Regions from separate parts of the Arthrobacter sp. FW306-07-I genome, predicted to be linked through region 1. Evidence: riboswitches for the same ligand, from Rfam matches in the RefSeq annotation. Region 1 holds a riboswitch; each other region holds the start of a gene.
What was found. Region 1 has a riboswitch for S-adenosylmethionine ahead of LFT46_RS12980 (aminotransferase class V-fold PLP-dependent enzyme). Riboswitches for the same ligand answer to the same signal wherever they lie in the genome.
Positions count from the first base shown of each region.

Region 2: linked by a shared signal. The riboswitch ahead of LFT46_RS06970 (bifunctional o-acetylhomoserine/o-acetylserine sulfhydrylase) and the one ahead of LFT46_RS12980 (aminotransferase class V-fold PLP-dependent enzyme) in region 1 are both predicted to bind S-adenosylmethionine.
Region 3: linked by a shared signal. The riboswitch ahead of LFT46_RS02500 (cobalamin-independent methionine synthase II family protein) and the one ahead of LFT46_RS12980 (aminotransferase class V-fold PLP-dependent enzyme) in region 1 are both predicted to bind S-adenosylmethionine.
Region 4: linked by a shared signal. The riboswitch ahead of LFT46_RS18805 (DUF1737 domain-containing protein) and the one ahead of LFT46_RS12980 (aminotransferase class V-fold PLP-dependent enzyme) in region 1 are both predicted to bind S-adenosylmethionine.

Region 1 covers NZ_CP084550.1:2,803,993-2,808,197, forward strand. The annotation lists gene aroA (3-phosphoshikimate 1-carboxyvinyltransferase) at 1-386, shown strand, start outside; gene rsgA (ribosome small subunit-dependent GTPase A) at 370-1,485, shown strand; gene hisN (histidinol-phosphatase) at 1,531-2,343, shown strand; SAM riboswitch class IV at 2,496-2,609, shown strand; gene LFT46_RS12980 (aminotransferase class V-fold PLP-dependent enzyme) at 2,647-4,062, shown strand; gene LFT46_RS12985 (class I SAM-dependent methyltransferase) at 4,166-4,205, shown strand, end outside.
Region 2 covers NZ_CP084550.1:1,524,702-1,528,906, forward strand. The annotation lists gene LFT46_RS06965 (S8 family peptidase) at 1-1,102, opposite strand, end outside; SAM riboswitch class IV at 1,406-1,520, shown strand; gene LFT46_RS06970 (bifunctional o-acetylhomoserine/o-acetylserine sulfhydrylase) at 1,565-2,881, shown strand; SAM riboswitch class IV at 3,004-3,119, shown strand; gene metX (homoserine O-acetyltransferase MetX) at 3,132-4,205, shown strand, end outside.
Region 3 covers NZ_CP084550.1:506,728-510,932, forward strand. The annotation lists gene LFT46_RS02485 (DUF3151 domain-containing protein) at 1-92, shown strand, start outside; gene LFT46_RS02490 (hypothetical protein) at 249-389, shown strand; gene LFT46_RS02495 (uracil-DNA glycosylase) at 401-1,030, opposite strand; gene LFT46_RS02500 (cobalamin-independent methionine synthase II family protein) at 1,235-2,443, opposite strand; SAM riboswitch class I at 2,457-2,561, opposite strand; gene LFT46_RS02505 (M14 family zinc carboxypeptidase) at 2,778-3,860, shown strand; gene LFT46_RS02510 (adenylosuccinate synthase) at 4,108-4,205, shown strand, end outside.
Region 4 covers NZ_CP084550.1:4,035,350-4,039,554, forward strand. The annotation lists partial or broken gene opgC (OpgC domain-containing protein) at 1-2,009, opposite strand, end outside; SAM riboswitch class IV at 2,191-2,306, shown strand; gene LFT46_RS18805 (DUF1737 domain-containing protein) at 2,320-2,595, shown strand; gene LFT46_RS18810 (rhodanese-like domain-containing protein) at 2,592-3,002, shown strand; gene LFT46_RS18815 (O-succinylhomoserine sulfhydrylase) at 3,003-4,205, shown strand, end outside.

The DNA.
Region 1 (4,205 bases):
CCCCCACCGTCGCAGCCCTGTGCGCGCTGGCCACGGGCCCATCCCGGCTCACCGGGATCGCCCACCTGCGCGGACACGAGACGGACAGGCTCGCTGCATTGGTGGCGGAAATCAACCGGCTCGGCGGGGACGCAGAGGAAACCAGCGACGGCCTGGTGATCCGGCCCGCCGCGCTGCACGCCGGCGTCGTCCGCAGCTACGCGGACCATCGAATGGCCACCGCAGGCGCCATCCTGGGCCTGGCAGTGGAGGGCGTACAGGTGGAGGACATCGCCACCACCGCCAAAACCATGCCCGATTTCCCCCAGCTGTGGACAGGCATGCTGGCCCAGGACGCCGCTGCGGCATCCGGACCGGAGGAGCCCAGCGGTGGCACGGCGCACTGACTCCTGGGACGAGTCCGACGTCCGTATCAGGCCCAACAAGAAGGGCTCCAGGCCCCGCACCAAGGACCGTCCCAGCCACGACGATGCGGTCACCGGACGGATCATCACGGTGGACCGGGGGCGGTACACCGCAGTCGTGGGTGAGGACTCGAACAACGAACGCGTGGTCATTGCGGCACGCGCCCGCGAACTTCGCCGCTCGCCGGTGGTTGCCGGCGACTTCGTCTCGCTCGTGGGGGACGTCTCCGGGGCACCGGACACGCTGGCGCGCCTGGTGAAGATCCAGGACCGCAAAACGCTCCTGCGGCGCAGCGCCGACGACACGGATCCAATCGAACGTGCCGTGGTGGCCAACGCGGACCAGCTGGTGATCGTGGTGGCGGCCGCCAATCCGGAGCCGCGGACCGGATTCATCGACCGTGCCTTGGTGGCTGCGTACGACGCCGGTATCGAGCCGATCCTGCTGGTCACCAAGGCCGACGTCAAGGATCCAGCGGAACTGCTGTCCAACTACACCCACCTGGATTTCCCGGTGATCATCAGCCGAACCGCTGACGCCCAGGCCTCCGGGATCGACGCGCGCTCCGACGACGGCCTCTCGGCCCGGCTGGACAGCACCGCGGTGGCAGCCCTCCGCGCCCACCTGGGCGGCAAGGTCACCGTCATGCTCGGGCACTCAGGCGTGGGCAAGTCCACCATGGTGAACGCGCTTACTGGGGCCGAGCGGGCCACCGGCGGAGTGAACGCCGTGACGGGACGGGGCCGGCACACGTCGTCCTCTGCCCTGGCGCTGCGCCTCGCGGACGCTCCGGCCGGCAGCTGGATCATTGATACTCCGGGCATCCGGTCCTTCGGCCTCGCCCACGTGGACCCCGACCGGATCCTGCGCTCCTTCCCCGACCTCTCCCCCGGCATCGAGAACTGCGAACGGGGCTGCAAGCACACGGCAATTGCAGTGAACTGCGGCCTCGACGACTGGGTGGCGGGCGGACACGCAGGTCCCACCGGTCCCGCCCGGTTGGCGTCGCTGCGGCGGCTGCTCGGCACGGATCCAAGGTTGGAAGCACAGGAAACCAAGGAGCTCGGCAGCGTCAACTGACGCGTTCTCCCCGGCAGAAGCGTGCGCAGACTGTAGTTTGGAACCATGATCCAACCCGCTTCGAGCTACAACGATGACCTGCGCCTGGCACATGTCCTGGCCGACTCCGTGGATGACCAGACCATGAGCCGCTTCAAGGCCCTGGACCTCCACGTCGAGACCAAGCCGGACCTGACGCCGGTCACCGATGCGGACAAGGCCGCCGAAGAAGCCATCCGCGGCCAGCTCTCGCGTTCCCGCCCCCGGGACGCGGTCCTGGGCGAGGAGTTCGGCAGCACGGGACACGGGTCGCGGCGCTGGATCATCGACCCCATTGACGGGACCAAGAACTTCGTCCGCGGCGTTCCGGTCTGGGCTACCCTTATCGCCCTCGTCGACGAGGGCGAGCCGGTGGTGGGCGTGGTCAGCGCCCCGGCCCTGGGCAAGCGCTGGTGGGCGGCGAAGGGTATGGGCGCATACATGGGCAGGTCCCTGGCAGCTGCCACCCGGCTCCGCGTCTCCAACGTCTCGACACTATCGGACGCCTCCCTCTCTTACTCCAGCCTCACGGGCTGGAAGGAACGGGGAAACCTTGACGAGTTCCTGGGCCTCACCGAGGACGTGTGGCGGACCCGTGCCTTTGGCGATTTCTGGTCGTACTGCATGGTGGCGGAGGGCTCCGTGGACATCGCCTGCGAACCGGAACTGAACCTCTACGACATGGCCGCCCTTGTGCCGATCGTCGTGGAGGCCGGCGGCCGTTTCACGTCGCTGGAAGGCGAGGACGGCCCCTTCGGCGGGAACGCGCTGGCCACCAACTCGATCCTGCACTCAGAGGTATTGCACCGCCTGAACCCTTATTTGGACGATTTGCTGTAACGGTTGGCTTTTCCCCGAAAAAACGAATAAAGCAGCGGCGGACACCTCCCGATGGGGGTGTCCGCCGCCGTTTATTCGAAATCGCGTAACAAACCGCTTAACAATCGCTGCGGGTTCAGTCCTGTCAGCCGCATGTCCTACGCTTTTATCCAGGTCACGAGTGCCAGCGCTAAACCCCGGTTTGCTGGCCGGCAACCCTCCATTCGCGGTGGGGTGCCCCGGGTGACGACCAGGCCGGTCCGGAGCGGATGCGGCAAGCGCGGATTCCACTATGCCGGAGTCCTGTATTCAAGTGAGGTCTCTGTGACAACTGCCACCGTCTCCCCCCAGCCCGTCAGCACCGAAGCGGCAGTTGCTGAACGGCATGCCGTTGCCGGCCGGCCCCTCGCGGCAGTCACCGGAGCCGAGATCCAGGCGCCGCTGATCACCGGCGGCCACGTGCGGTACGCAAACCTGGATTACGGCGCCTCGGCCCCTGCACTCTCCGTGGTGTCCGCCTACCTGAACGAAATCCTGCCCTACTACGCCAGCGTCCACCGGGGGGCAGGATACGCCTCCCAGATCAGCACCTCTGTCTACGAGAACGCGCGCACCATCGTCCGCGATTTCGTCGGCGGCCGCCCGGACGACTCGGTCATTTTCACCCGCAACACCACCGACTCGCTGAACCTCCTGGCAGGTTGCCTCCCGGTCACCCATGGCCGCCCTGACGGCGATGTCCTCTACCTGGACATCGAACACCACGCGAACCTGCTGCCGTGGCAGGGCGTGCCGCACCGCAGCATCGTGGCCGCGGAGACGATCACCGGCACCCTCGACGCCGTCCGCGCGGAGCTGGAGCAGGGCGGGGTCAGCCTGCTGGCCGTCACCGGCGCTTCAAACGTCACCGGCGAGATCCTTCCCATCCGCGCCCTGGCCGCGCTGGCCCACCAGCACGGCGCACGGATCGTGGTGGATGCGGCCCAGCTGGCACCGCACCGCCGGGTGGACATCAGCACGGATGACATCGACTACCTCGCGTTTTCCGGCCACAAGCTTTACGCACCGTTCGGCGCCGGCGTCCTGGTGGGACGGCCTGACTGGCTGGACGCGGGCGTCCCGCACCTTGCCGGCGGCGGCGCGGTCAAGGAAGCAAGGCTCGACGGCGTCAGCTGGGCCAGCGGCCCGGCCCGCCATGAGGGGGGCTCGCCGAACGTCCTCGGAGCCGCCACGCTGGCCCGCGCCACCCAGGTCATTGCTGAGCTCGACCAGGACCGGTGGCACGCCCACGAAGCCGCGATCCGCTCCTTCCTGGTGGAGGGCCTGCAGGACATCGACGGCGTTACCGTGCACCAGATCTTCAAGGACAGCAACCCGGAAACGGACACCATCGGCGTGGTTAACTTCTCCGTGGAGGGCTACGACGCGGGGCTGGTGGCCGCCTATCTCGCCGCCGAGCACGGCGTGGGCCTGCGCGATGGACGCTTCTGCGCCCATCCCCTGCTGAAGCGCCTTGGCCTGCCGTCCGGTTCGCTCCGCGCAAGTTTTGGCATCGGCTCACGGCTGGAGGATGCCGAACGCCTCCTCGCCGGTATCCGTGCGCTGCGCAGCAACGGGCTGGGGTGGGACTACGTGGTGGACGCTGGGCGCTGGGTCCCCGCCAACGACTTCCGCACCTACCCGCACTGGGCGCCCAACACGCCGGGAACGGCCGGCGCGGCCCCCTGCATCGACGACTGAGCAGCTACAGCAAAGAGGGTGCCCCTTGGGGCACCAGCCGGTGACCGTCCGTGCGGTACATTCGAGAGACGTCCACATCGGCAGCACACGAAGGAGGCCACGCTTGGTTCGGGGTGGCCCCAGGCTCGATCACGGGCGGCGCC
Region 2 (4,205 bases), 1.3 Mb from region 1:
TTCCTGCCGGTGACGCAACTTGCAGCAATCGGTTTAGGGTTCCCGGGCTGGCGTTGGAGATCTTGCCGCTGGCTGAGGAAGAATTCAGTGCGTCTCCTATCTGGGCAGGGGAGAGCAGCGGGTTCTGCGAGAGCATGAGGGCAGCAGCGCCTGCCACATGGGGAGTGGCCATTGAGGTCCCGCTTAGAGATGCGGTGGCGGCCGGGGAGGTGTACCAATCGGATGTGATGCCAACGCCGGGGGCGTAAAGATCCACGCAACTGCCGAAGTTTGAGAAGCTGGCCTGGTGGTCCGTGGAATCGCTGGCAGCGACCGTGATTGCCGCCGGAATCCTGGCGGGGGAAGCCGTGCATGCATCGGTGGCACTGTTACCTGCAGCAACAACCGCGGAAATACCGTCGGCGATTACCGCCTCCACGGCAGCGTCCAAGGTGCTGCTCGTGGGGCCGCCAATGCTGAGGTTCACCACAGCCGGAGTCCCGGCACGGTGGTCCCCTGCAATCCAATCGAGTCCTGCAATAACGTCCGAGTAGAGGCCTGTGCCGTCACAGGCCAGTGCCCGCACCGGGATCAAAGTCGCGAGTTTTGCCACGCCATAGGTTGAACCGCCGATAGTGCCGGCGACATGGGTGCCATGTCCGTTGCAGTCGCTGGACCCGAGGCCGTCGGACTTCGCCGTCCAACCTGCCGCAACCCGGCCGCCGAAGTCGACGTGGGATGCGAGGATCCCAGTGTCGAGTACATAGACGCTCACGCCTTGCCCGGTGCCGGAGGGCGTGTACGTGCTGGATAGGGGCAGCGATTGTTGATCTATCCGGTCCAGTCCCCATGGCGCCTGCTCCTGGGTTGTGCTGTAGACCGTGACGGGTTGGTCCGGCTCAACGGCAACGGCTTTGCCGGACCGCATCAGGGCTGAGGCTTGCGCCGGGGTGGCTTTTATCGCAGCTCCCTTGATCGCATTCTCGAACATACGGCTAACGCCAATACCTTGGCCGCGCAGTGCACTGCTCTCTTGCCTGACGTCCGCTGCCGCGGGGAACCGGACAATGTAATCACCCTTGTCAGCCCCCGCGGCGCTGGCGATGGGAGCAGGGAGAAGCACCGCTCCCAGCATTGAACAGACCAATGCAATGTATAGAGCAGTGGCACGTGCGGCAGGGCGCAGAATCGGAGGCAACGGAACGTCCGTCCTTTTTTGACTGTGAGAAACGAGGGGGTTTTCCCCGTTCAAATCTATCGGGGACGGGAACCCGATCTTCCGAAGCTCGGGCGATCCTTCGCATTCCCTGTGCGAATCTTCGCAAACCTACGCTGCAGTCCTGGCGGTGTGTTTCCACGTCCAGGCTTTTGTCACGACCCGTCATACTCATGGCGTTGGGCGCCCCCGCTTCCTAGACTTGGCGAAGGTCATGAGTGCCAGCGCCAAGCCCCGGCTCGCTGGCCGGCAACCCTCCATCCGCGGTGGGGTGCCCCGGGTGAGGACCTGGCTGTCCGGCACGAGCCGACAGCAAGCGCGGCCCGCACTGCCCCTGAGCATGCCGGGCCCATGTCAAAGGAGATTTGGATGTCCAACGCTTGGTCCTTCGAAACCCGCCAGATCCACGCCGGCCAGGAAGTGGACAGTGCAACGGGAGCCCGTGCCCTGCCCATCTACCAAACCACGTCCTTTGTTTTCCCAACGGCCGAGAGCGCAGCCAACCGCTTTGCACTCTCCGAACTGGCGCCCATCTACACCCGCATCGGCAACCCGACGCAGGACGCCGTCGAACAGCGGATTGCCAGCCTTGAAGGCGGCCTGGCCGCGCTGCTGCTGAGTTCCGGCCAGGCCGCCGAAACGTTCGCGGTCCTGAACATTGCGGAGGCCGGCGACCACATCGTAGCCAGCCCCAGCCTCTACGGCGGCACCTACAACCTTTTCGCCCACACCCTGAAAAAATTCGGCATCTCCGTCACGTTCGTGGACGACCCCGACAACCTGGACCAGTGGCGCAACGCCGTCCGGCCCAACACCAAGCTTTTCTTCGGTGAAGTGGTCTCCAACCCGCGCCAGGACGTCCTGGACATCGAGGGCATCTCCGAAGTCGCCCACCAGGCCGGCGTGCCCCTCATCGTGGACAACACCCTCTCGACGCCGTACCTGATCCGGCCGCTGGAGTGGGGAGCGGACATCGTGATCCACTCGGCCACCAAGTACCTGGGCGGCCACGGCACAGCCATCGCCGGCGTGATCGTCGATTCCGGCAAGTTCGATTTCAGCAAGGACCCGGAACGGTTCCCCGGCTTCAACACCCCGGATCCCACGTACAACGGATTGGTCTACGCCCGCGACCTGGGAGCCGATGGAGCGCTCGGTGCCAATCTCTCCTACATCCTCAAGGCGCGGGTCCAGCTCCTGCGGGACCTGGGCTCGGCGGTTTCGCCGTTCAACGCCTTCCTGATTTCCCAGGGCCTGGAGACATTGAGCCTGCGGGTGGAGCGCCATGTTGCAAACGCGGCGGAGGTTGCGCGGTGGCTTGAAGCAAGGGACGACGTCGAATCGGTCGCCTACGCCGGGCTGCCGTCCAGCCCCTGGTACGAGCGTGGCCGCAAGTATGGGCCCAAGGGGACGGGCGCCGTCGTCGCCTTCAACCTGGCCGGCGGAGCGGAGGCGGGCAAACGCTTCGTCGACGCTTTGGAATTGCACTCCCATGTGGCCAACATCGGCGACGTGCGCTCCCTGGTCATCCACCCGGCGTCGACCACCCACAGCCAGCTCTCGCCGGAGCAGCAGGTGGTGGCCGGGGTGCACCCGGGACTTGTCAGGCTTTCCGTGGGCCTGGAACACATCGACGACATCCTCGCCGACCTTGAAGCAGGCTTCAGGGCTGCGAAGGACGCCTAGAAGCCTAAAGTACGACGCCGGGGCGCCACTTAGGCGGCAGGGCAGGGCAGGCAGCAAGTCGGGAAGTCACAACCAGTCACACTCTTGGCTTGGACCGGGTGGTGTTTCGTACACTCGATCCAGGTCATGAGTGCCAGCGACAGCCCCGGCTTGCTGGCCGGCAACCCTCCTTCCGCGGTGGGGTGCCCCGGGTGAGGACCTGGCCTGCCGGTCAATTGACGGCGGGCAAGCGCGTAGAAGAGGTCTTGCCATGACGGTTTCCGTCGCCCCAACCACCATCCCCGAACACGGAATCGTCCGCTACGCCTCCATTGGGGAACTGGAGCTCGAGGCCGGGGGATACCTGCCCGACGTTACGCTGGCCTACGAAACCTGGGGCACCCTCAACGCAGACGCCAGCAACGCCATCCTGATCGAGCACGCGCTCACGGGCAGCACTCACGTAACCCGCGGAGACACCGACGAGGAAGGCTGGTGGGAGCAGCTGGCCGGGCCCGGTGCCCCCGTGGACACGGACCGTTTCTTCGTGGTGTCCATCAACATTGTGGGCGGCTGCTACGGCTCCACCGGCCCCTCATCGCCCGCCCCCGACGGATCGCCCTGGGGTTCCCGCTTCCCCCTGGTCACGCTGCGGGACAGCACCGTGGCGGAGGCCCGGCTGGCGGACCAGTTGGGGATCAAGAGCTGGTTCGCGGTTCTTGGCGGCTCCATGGGCGGCGCCCGGGCGCTGGAATGGGCAGTGACCTACCCGGAAAGGGTGCAGCGCTGTGCCGTCATCGCCGTGGGGGCTGCGAGCACGGCAGAACAAATCGCCTTTGCCCAGGCCCAGACCCTGGCCATTCGGCAGGATCCAAACTTCAACGGCGGCGACTACTACGGCGGTCCCTGTCCTGAAGAGGGCCTGGCCCTTGCCCGGCGCATCGCCCACATCACCTACCGGTCCGCCGCCGAACTGGAAGGCCGCTTCGGCCGGGCGGCCCAGGCATCCGAGTCGCCCCTTCAGGGGGAAGTACTGGCAGCCCGTGGCCGCTACCAGGTGGAAAGCTACCTGGACCACCAGGGCAACAAGCTCGTGAAGCGCTTTGACGCCAACAGCTACATCGCCCTGACCGAAGCGTTGATGAGCCACGACGTCTGCCGCGGACGGGGAACCCTGGCCGAAACCCTGGCCGGTGCTACTGCACGCTTCTTCGTGGCCGCCGTCGACTCCGACCGACTCTACTTCCCGTCCCAGTCCCGGGAACTGGCGCAGGCGCTGCCCGGCGAGGTGGACGTCCACGTCATCCAGGCACCCATCGGCCACGACGGGTTCCTCACCGAGATA
Region 3 (4,205 bases), 2.2 Mb from region 1:
CCGCCATCGGGGAGGCGGACGAACCGGAGCGGATCGAGAAGTTCCTCAACGATTCCGACCCCAGGGCAAAGGCAGCCATCGAAGGCTCCTAAGTCCCCACCGAGGGCCCCATATATGACGACGGCGGGCGGTCACCTTTTGGCGAAAAGGTGACCGCCCGCCGTCGTCCCTGGACTGGAATGCGCCGTCCCTGATTTCGGTTAAAAGAATCAAAGGGCTAGAGGAAGAAAGGAGGAGCTGCGCGAAGCGTGGGAAAGCAGGAAAAAGCGTGTCTCAGGTTCTGTGACTACTACTCCTGGATGTCGTACGCCGACTTCACCACCTGGGTTGAAGCCGAAGACGAATCGGCACCGGGAATTTCGTTTACCGACTCCGATGCCACAGGCTGAGCGCCGACGATTCAGGGCTTCGCGATGCCGGTCCGGGCCATGGCGTCTGCATACGCCGTCCGCATGTCCTCGAGGAACTCCTCCTGGCGTGCAGGGGAACCGGCGAACGCGCGGCCGCTCAGCGAGCGGACCTTGTAGGTCTTCAGGCCGCGGCGCCACAGCAGGGGAACCTCGGTCTTCAGCAGCAGGTTGGCCAGGCGGTTGGCTTCGGTGCCGTGCGCCACGATGACCGATGCGCGGGGGACCAAGGCCAGGAACTTCAGCAGGGGCTTGAGGCCGGCCTGGACCTGGTCGGGGGTGAACTTCCCGTTGGCTTCGCCGGGAACGTGCCAGGGGTGGACGTTCCAAGGCATCACGAACTCTGGGCGCAGGCCCAGCTTCCACTGGATGCCCAGCATCCGGGTTGCGGCGTCCTGGTCGCCGGCGGTGATGAAGCCGGACGGATCCGCCTCGCCGATGTTGGAGTAGAGGCTGATGATGCGGCATTCCTCAACGTCGTGCATGGGGTCGACGTAGGGGACCACGGTTCCTGGTTTGGTCTCCCGCAGGGAATCGCAGAGTTCGTTGACGGCTGCAACGCTGGGTTCGTAGCGGCGGCTCATGAGCTGTTCGTGGAATGTTTCGGGGGCCAGGGCTGTCATGAAGTGCTGGTTCTCCTGCGGGGATTGGCGTTGCTGCCGCCGGCAGATGAGGGCGCGGGCAAGCGCAAACGCATCAGCAGCGGTTGGTTGGGGTGGGCCGGACCTCGCCGGCCTTCCCCAGTTTAGCAAGACCCGGGAAGCGAAACGCCGGCCGCCCCTTTCCGGTGATGGAAGGAACAGCCGGCGCCCCGGATGGCAAGCGGATTACCAGAGCCGGTTGGTGGCCCGACGGGCGCCCTCGCCCAGCGCTTCCAGCTTGGCGAAGGCGATCTGCGGGTGCACCCGGCCGCCCAGGCCGCAGTCGGTGGAGGCAATGACGTTCTCCCGGCCCACCACGTCGGCGAAACGCACGATGCGGTCCGCCACCAGGTCAGGGTGCTCCACCACGTTGGTGGCATGCGACACGACGCCCGGAATGATGACCTTGCCCTCGGGCAGCTTGGTGTCCTCCCAGACCCGCCATTCGTGTTCATGGCGCACGTTGGCGGCCTCGAAGGAGTACGCCCCGGCGTTGACCTGCAGCACGGAGCCGATAATGTCCGCGAAGGGGATGTCCGTGGTGTGCGGGCCATGCCAGGATCCCCAGCAGACGTGCAGCCGGATCTGTTCCTGGGGGAGATCCCGGAGGGCCCAGTTGGTGGCCTCGATGCGCAGTTGGATGAACTTCAGGTAGTCCTCCAGGGAGGGCTCGGGGTTGATCTGGTCCCAGCTCTCGGCCAAGGACGGGTCATCGAGCTGCACGGTGAGCCCGGCGTCGATGATCGCCTTGTATTCCTCCCGCATGGCGTCGGCGCAGGCGTAGACGAGTTCCTCGTCGGACTTGTAGTACTCGTTGGCTACCCTGGCGCAGGAGCCGGGGGAGAGGGACGCCACGAAACCGTCTGAGAGGCCTGCGGCGGCCAGTCCGGTCTTCAAGTTCCTGATATCCGATGCCACCAGATCCTGGCCGGTGTAGGTCAGGGGCCCGGCGATCTTGGGCTGGGCGACGCTCTTGCGGTGGGTGAGGATGCCGGAGGAAGGATCGTTGTACGCCTCGTTGAACGCCTGCCGATCCCGGCGGTCGGGGAAGGACGTCAGGACCACATGGCCGGGTGACGAGCGGCGGACCCCGGCTTCGGCCCAGCGGTCCACATTGGTGGGCTCCAAGCCGCCGAGGCGTGCGAAGGAGTAGTTCCACCAAGCACCGTAATCCACGGAACTGGACATGGCGTGTCCGTATTCGCCGTCGTTGGGGATGTCGATGCCCAGGTCCTTCTGGCGCTGCACCACGTCCACCACGGAGGCCTCAAGCAGTTGGAGGAATTCCGGGGTGATGCCATCGGCTTCCTTGGCGGCGTTCGCCGCGATGAGTTCCGGGGTGCGGGGCAGGGAACCGGCGTGGGTGACGCGGATGTGGTCGGTGTTCAGTGACATGCTGGAATCTTCCTTTCCATCGGTCCTGGCAGTAGCACCTTCGGCCGGCAGGAATCCTGCCGGACCGGGGTTGCTGCGGCGTCATCGAGCCAGGTCTCTCGGCCGCTCCGGATGGTTCCCTCCCACTTAAATCGAGACGCTCCACGCGGGCAAGTCCGGTCCACTTTGTGTCGCGCCAGGCAGGCCTTCTTTTACTTCTGCGCTCCTGTTTGCATCCTTACAGGTTTCGTCCAGTATATTGACAGATTATGTCCAGCTTGGTTGGCTTCTTGTCACAGCCGAATGAGGGACATGGCGGCTGCCACCCACTCGACCCAAAGAACCACCGCACTCAATGAAGAGGTCATGCACCGTGAACAAACCCCTGGCAAACCTCAGGAACCTTGCCCTTTCCGGCGTTCTGGCGCTCGCCGTCGTGGCGGGACCGGCCCCGCTGGCAAATGCAGTGGGCGAGGGCCCCAGCTATGACGGCAACGGACAGATCACCACAACAAAGCTGGCCACTTATGACCAGATGGTTTCCTTCCTGAAGGACCAGGACGCCCGCCAGCCCGCCATGGAACTGGAAGTCATCGGCCAGACCGTCAAGGGCCGCGACATCCACCTGGTCAAGTACATCTCGGACCCGGCCAAGCCCACCATCCTTTACCTGACCCAGCAGCACGGCAACGAACAGCTCACCACCGAGGGCGCCATGGAGTTCATCAAGCACCTGGGCGCCGGCAAGTCGGCGGACATCCTCAAAGGCGCGAACATCCTGGTGGTGCCCATGCTCAACGCGGACGGCGCCATGGGGGACGTGAACTTCTCCCTGGACAACTACCTCGCCAAGGGGGACCGGCACCTCACCCGCTACAACGCCGAGGGCGTGGACCTGAACCGCGACCACGTGGCCAAGATCCAGCCGGAGACCCAGGCGCTGCACAACAACGTGATGCGCAAGTACCGGATCGACTACATGATCGACCTGCACCACCAGGGCACCCGGGCGGAGCGCGACGGCAAGCTGGTTTCCGGCTCCATCCTGTACCCCACCACCCCCAACGCCGACCCGGCCGTCGTCGAAAAGTCCAAGCAGTTGGGCGCCGTGGTCTTCAACAACGTCGACTCCACCGGTTGGGGCCACCTGGGCAAATACCAGGGCGGCAGCGCCGAAACCATCAGCCGCAACGGCATCTCCGTGGAATACGGCATTGCCACCTTGCTCTTCGAGATGCGCGGCATGTCCGACCACTACCTGGACGGCTACGCACTGGGCCAGCGCAGCAACGGCTATCTGATCAAGCAGACGGTCACCACGCTGACGTCCACCGCCGCCGCCATTGCTGACGGTTCGATTGCCGACGCCGACATTTCCTTCTGGGACACCCTCGCCGAGCAGACGTCCCGGCCCGCCGGGGAGGCTGAGGACGAATAGCAGCGCGGCGGCGGTTCTGACCAGGCCCGCCGCGGCCCTTCCCGCATGACGGGCCGCGGCGGGGCCAACAAAGGACCAAGTGCCCCATCGGCTAAACTTGGGTGGTAAGAGCCCCGGAACTCTTCCTTCGCCGTGCCGTGCTGCGGCTGTGTGAAGGCCGGTATGTTCGGGGCATTCTCATGAACGGTGCTGCATGGCCCGCCACCTCGTGGCAACCCGGCAGCCCGAACGAATGGGGGAGGATCCCATGCCAGCAATTGTGATCGTAGGAGCCCAGTGGGGCGACGAAGGAAAAGGCAAGGCCACCGACCTGCTCGGCGGCCGTGTTGACTACGTCGTCAAGCC
Region 4 (4,205 bases), 1.2 Mb from region 1:
CTCGACAGCCCGGCAACGACGGCACGGCGGTGATAGCCGGCAACCAGCCCCAGCACGAACAGCACCTGCCACACCAGCAGGGGGAAGGAGTCCTCGAACTGCGACGGCAGGACCCGGAACCTGGTCACGGCACCAACTGCATACACTGCAAGGGTCGCGGCCAGCACCCAGACGGCCTTTCCGCGGTTCAATGCGGCCAGGATCAGCGGGCTGACCAGCAAGAGCACCACGTAGAGGCCCATGACGTTGAATTGCCAGGGCCCAAACTGCAGCAGCACGATGGCCGGCAGCACCTGGGGCGGCACGGGGAACTGGAACAAGGACGACATGCCCGCATAGAGGTCGTAGGTCCGGCCGGCACCGTTGTGCCCGGCGCCGCCGGTTCCCTGGTCCACGAAGGTTGTGAGCGCCTCGGCGTGGAAGAACGGGAGCAGGGACAGCAGGAAGACCCCGATCAGCACGGCGAGCGCCGTCAGGTAGAGCTTGCCTGCGCGGCGTGACGTGAGGTCCAAAACCCGGCCGAAGTCCTCCTTTGCCTTGGGCCCCTACACCATGCCCACCACCAGTCCGGAGAAGAGGACGAACAGCTCTGCGCCTGACACGAAGCCCACGGCCTCCTGCGTGAGCAACTGGAACAGCGAGGCCATGCCCAGGTGGTTGACCACCACGAAGACGATGGCCATTCCGCGCAGCAGGTCAACGCGCGAGTCCCTGGTGGAAGGATCCTGGTAGCTCCAGGCTGTGGCTGCATTGATTCTGCGCGGAACCTGCCACAGGGCCACCAGGAGGATGACCATGGCGGCGGCAACAGTCCAGGCAGCAGGCCCGGACAGGGTGTTGGCGCGGACATAAGTGCCGGTGGGTGCCTGATCGGTGACAGGGCCGGTCACCATCGGGGAGGCCTTCAGCCTGTCCCCCGCGGCCTTGGCAATGTCCGGGTTTCCGGTGAGCAGCCAGCTGATGCTCGCCACGCCGGTGTCCCTGGTGCTGGTGCGTTCGTCCCATACGACGGCGGCCGTGCGTGCGAACTCCGGAGAGGTGGCAGTTCCCACCACCTGGTCCCACCAGCCGGTTTTGATGCCGGCTTCGGGCGCGCCGCCGGTTGAAGGGCTGTAGAACGCCGCGGTCTGCAGGAGGAAAGGCTTCCTGCGCCCCTCCGAGTAGGTGGCGTAGAAGTTTTCGCTTCCGGAGGCTGTCAGCATCTCCTCAAGCTCACCGGCCCGCGGCAAAGTGTTGACGGCGGCCCCGCCGGCGGTGTCGTCGTGGTAGGCGGCCAGGCCCACCCAGTCCACGGCGTCGTCACCCGGGTAGTAGGGTGCGTAGGCGTTGTCGCTTCCGGTCCAGGCCCCGTCCCCGTTGGTGTCCAGGAGCGCGAACCCCTCACTTCCTGGCTGCGGCGCATTCCGGCTCCGGTCAAAGGGGTAGTCCTTGCCCAGGTAAGGCGCCCACACCATGGCGGCCCGGCCGCCGTCGTACTTCTTGAATGCCCTGGACACCTCCTGGAAAGCCTGGCGGTACTCGGCGGACTGCTGGCCCCAACCCACCCAGCTTGTGTTCATGTCAGGGGCGAACCGGATCAGCAGCTGGCTCTTGAACCCGGATGTGAGAGTGTGCACCTGCTGCGCAAAGGCTTCGGCTTCTGCAGTGCCGAGCTGGTCCAGCGGCACCGAGGGCTTGACCGTAAGCAGGGCGTGGGCACCTTTGGCTGCGGCCTGCTGCAGGAAGCCGTCGACGTCGTTCCGTTCGGAATCACGGAACGGAAGGGTGATGTCGTGGCCGAAGACAGCAGGGGTGGCGCCCAGCCGGTCACTGAAGCCTGCAGCGGTATCCTCGCCCCACTCGAGCACCGCACCCAGCCACGGCTTGCCGCTGTCGGGTGCAGCCTGCGCCGGACCTGCCGGCGCCAGCACGGCCAGGAAGGCGATGACGATGGCCGCTAGAAAGGCAGCCACAGAGCGCGGACGGTTTACGTGGCTGGTGGCGCGGTGATGCGATGTGATTGCCCGCATGCTGACAAGGACCCCCGGTACTCTTTGCTCTGCTGCCCGTTGCTTAGGCGACGGGGTGGTGCCCCCGGTAAGAACTTTATCCGGCGGCCGGCCCGTGCGTATCGCCTGGCCGTCCGGTGAATTACGGAACATGACGACGGCGGCGGTGCGGCCTGGGAGCGCAGGTGTTACGTTTTTGGGGAGTAATGAGTACCGGTGTGAAGCCCTGACTGGCCGGTCGGCAACCCTCCCTTTCGCGGCGGGGTGCCTCAGGTGAATACTCGGCATATCGACCGATTCGAGCTGCAAGCGTGAAAGAAGGAGATCCGTCGTGTCCGACGCACCCGCCTCTGAGGAAAGACTGTCCTACCGCCTGATTACCGGCGCGGACAACCGTGAGTTCTGCGAGCGGATCTCCGCTGCACTCGCGGACGGTTACGTGCTGCACGGCAGCCCCGCAGCAACCTTCAATGGCACCACCGTCATCGTGGCGCAGGCCATCGTCCTTCCGGCCGCGATCGCCTCGGCAGACGCCGCCGTTGCAACGGCCGTTGACGAGCTTGAGGGCGAGTTCGACGGCGAGTTTGATGGCGAGGGCCACGCATGAGCTACGCCGGAGACCTGACGCCGCAGGAAGCCTGGGCCAAGCTGGAGCAGGGCGCCGTCCTGGTGGACGTCCGTACCGAGGGCGAATGGGCCCACATCGGCATCCCGGACACCAAGGCCACGGACAACGACCCACTCTTCATCCAGTGGACCTTCCCCGGCGGCATCCCCAACCCAGACTTCATCAAGGATCTGACGGACCAGGCGCCGGAGGACCCGGGCACGGAACTGGTGTTCCTGTGCCGCTCCGGCAAGCGCTCCGTCGCCGCTGCCACCGCCGCCACCCAGGCGGGTTTCACCGCCTACAGCGTCCTCGAGGGCTTCGAGGGCGATCCCGACCGCTTCGGCGAGCGGACCGTCAATGGCTGGAAAAACCGCGGCCTGCCCACCAACCTCGGAAAGAACTAAGTGAGCTTCAACCACGACGCCCCCAGCTGGAACCCCGACACCCAGGCCGTCCGCGGCGGGCTGGACCGCAGCAACTTCCAGGAAACGTCCGAGGCCATCTTCCTCAACTCCGGCTTCGTCTACGAATCCGCAGCCGCTGCTGAACGCGCCTTCACCGGCGAAGACGAGCGCTTTGTCTACTCCCGCTACGGCAACCCGTCCGTGGCCACGTTCCAGGAACGGCTCCGGCTGCTCGAAGGCACCGAAGCGTGCTTCGCGACGGCGTCGGGCATGTCCGCGGTGTTCACCGCCCTGGGCGCCCTGCTGGCAGCCGGCGACCGTGTAGTGGCCGCCCGCTCGCTGTTCGGTTCCTGCTTCGTGGTCCTGAACGAGATCCTGCCCCGGTGGGGCGTGGAGACCGTGTTCGTGGACGGCCCGGACCTGGACCAGTGGCGCGAAGCGCTCTCCAAGCCCACCACGGCTGTCTTCTTCGAATCCCCATCCAATCCCATGCAGGAAATCGTGGACATCGCCGCGGTCAGCGACCTGGCGCACGCGGCCGGGGCCACCGTGGTGGCGGACAACGTCTTTGCCACTCCCCTGCTGCAGCGCTGCGGTGACCTGGGCGCGGACGTCATCGTCTACTCCGGCACCAAGCACATCGATGGCCAGGGCCGGGTGATGGGCGGTGCCATCCTGGGCACCAAGGAGTTCATTGACGGCCCCGTAAAGCAGCTGATGCGCCACACCGGCCCCGCCCTGTCCCCGTTCAACGCCTGGGTCCTGACCAAGGGCCTGGAAACCATGGGGCTGCGCGTCAACCACTCCTCCGCCACGGCCCTCCGGCTTGCCGAGTGGCTGGAGGAGCAGCCGGCCGTGAGCTGGGTGAAGTATCCGCTGCTGAAATCGCACCCGCAGTACGGGCTGGCGGCGAAGCAGATGAGCGCAGGCGGCACCGTCCTGACCCTGGAGCTTGCCCCGTCGGGCGGACGCTCCGGCAAGGAAGCCGCCTTCGCCCTGCTGGACGGGCTGCGGATCATCGACATCTCCAACAACCTGGGCGATTCCAAGTCGCTGATCACGCATCCCGCCACCACCACGCACCGTGCCATGGGGCCGGAAGGACGCGCGGCCATTGGCCTGAGCGACGGCGTGGTCCGCCTCTCCGTGGGACTGGAGGATGCGGACGACCTCATCCGCGACCTGGAGCAGGCGCTCAAGCAG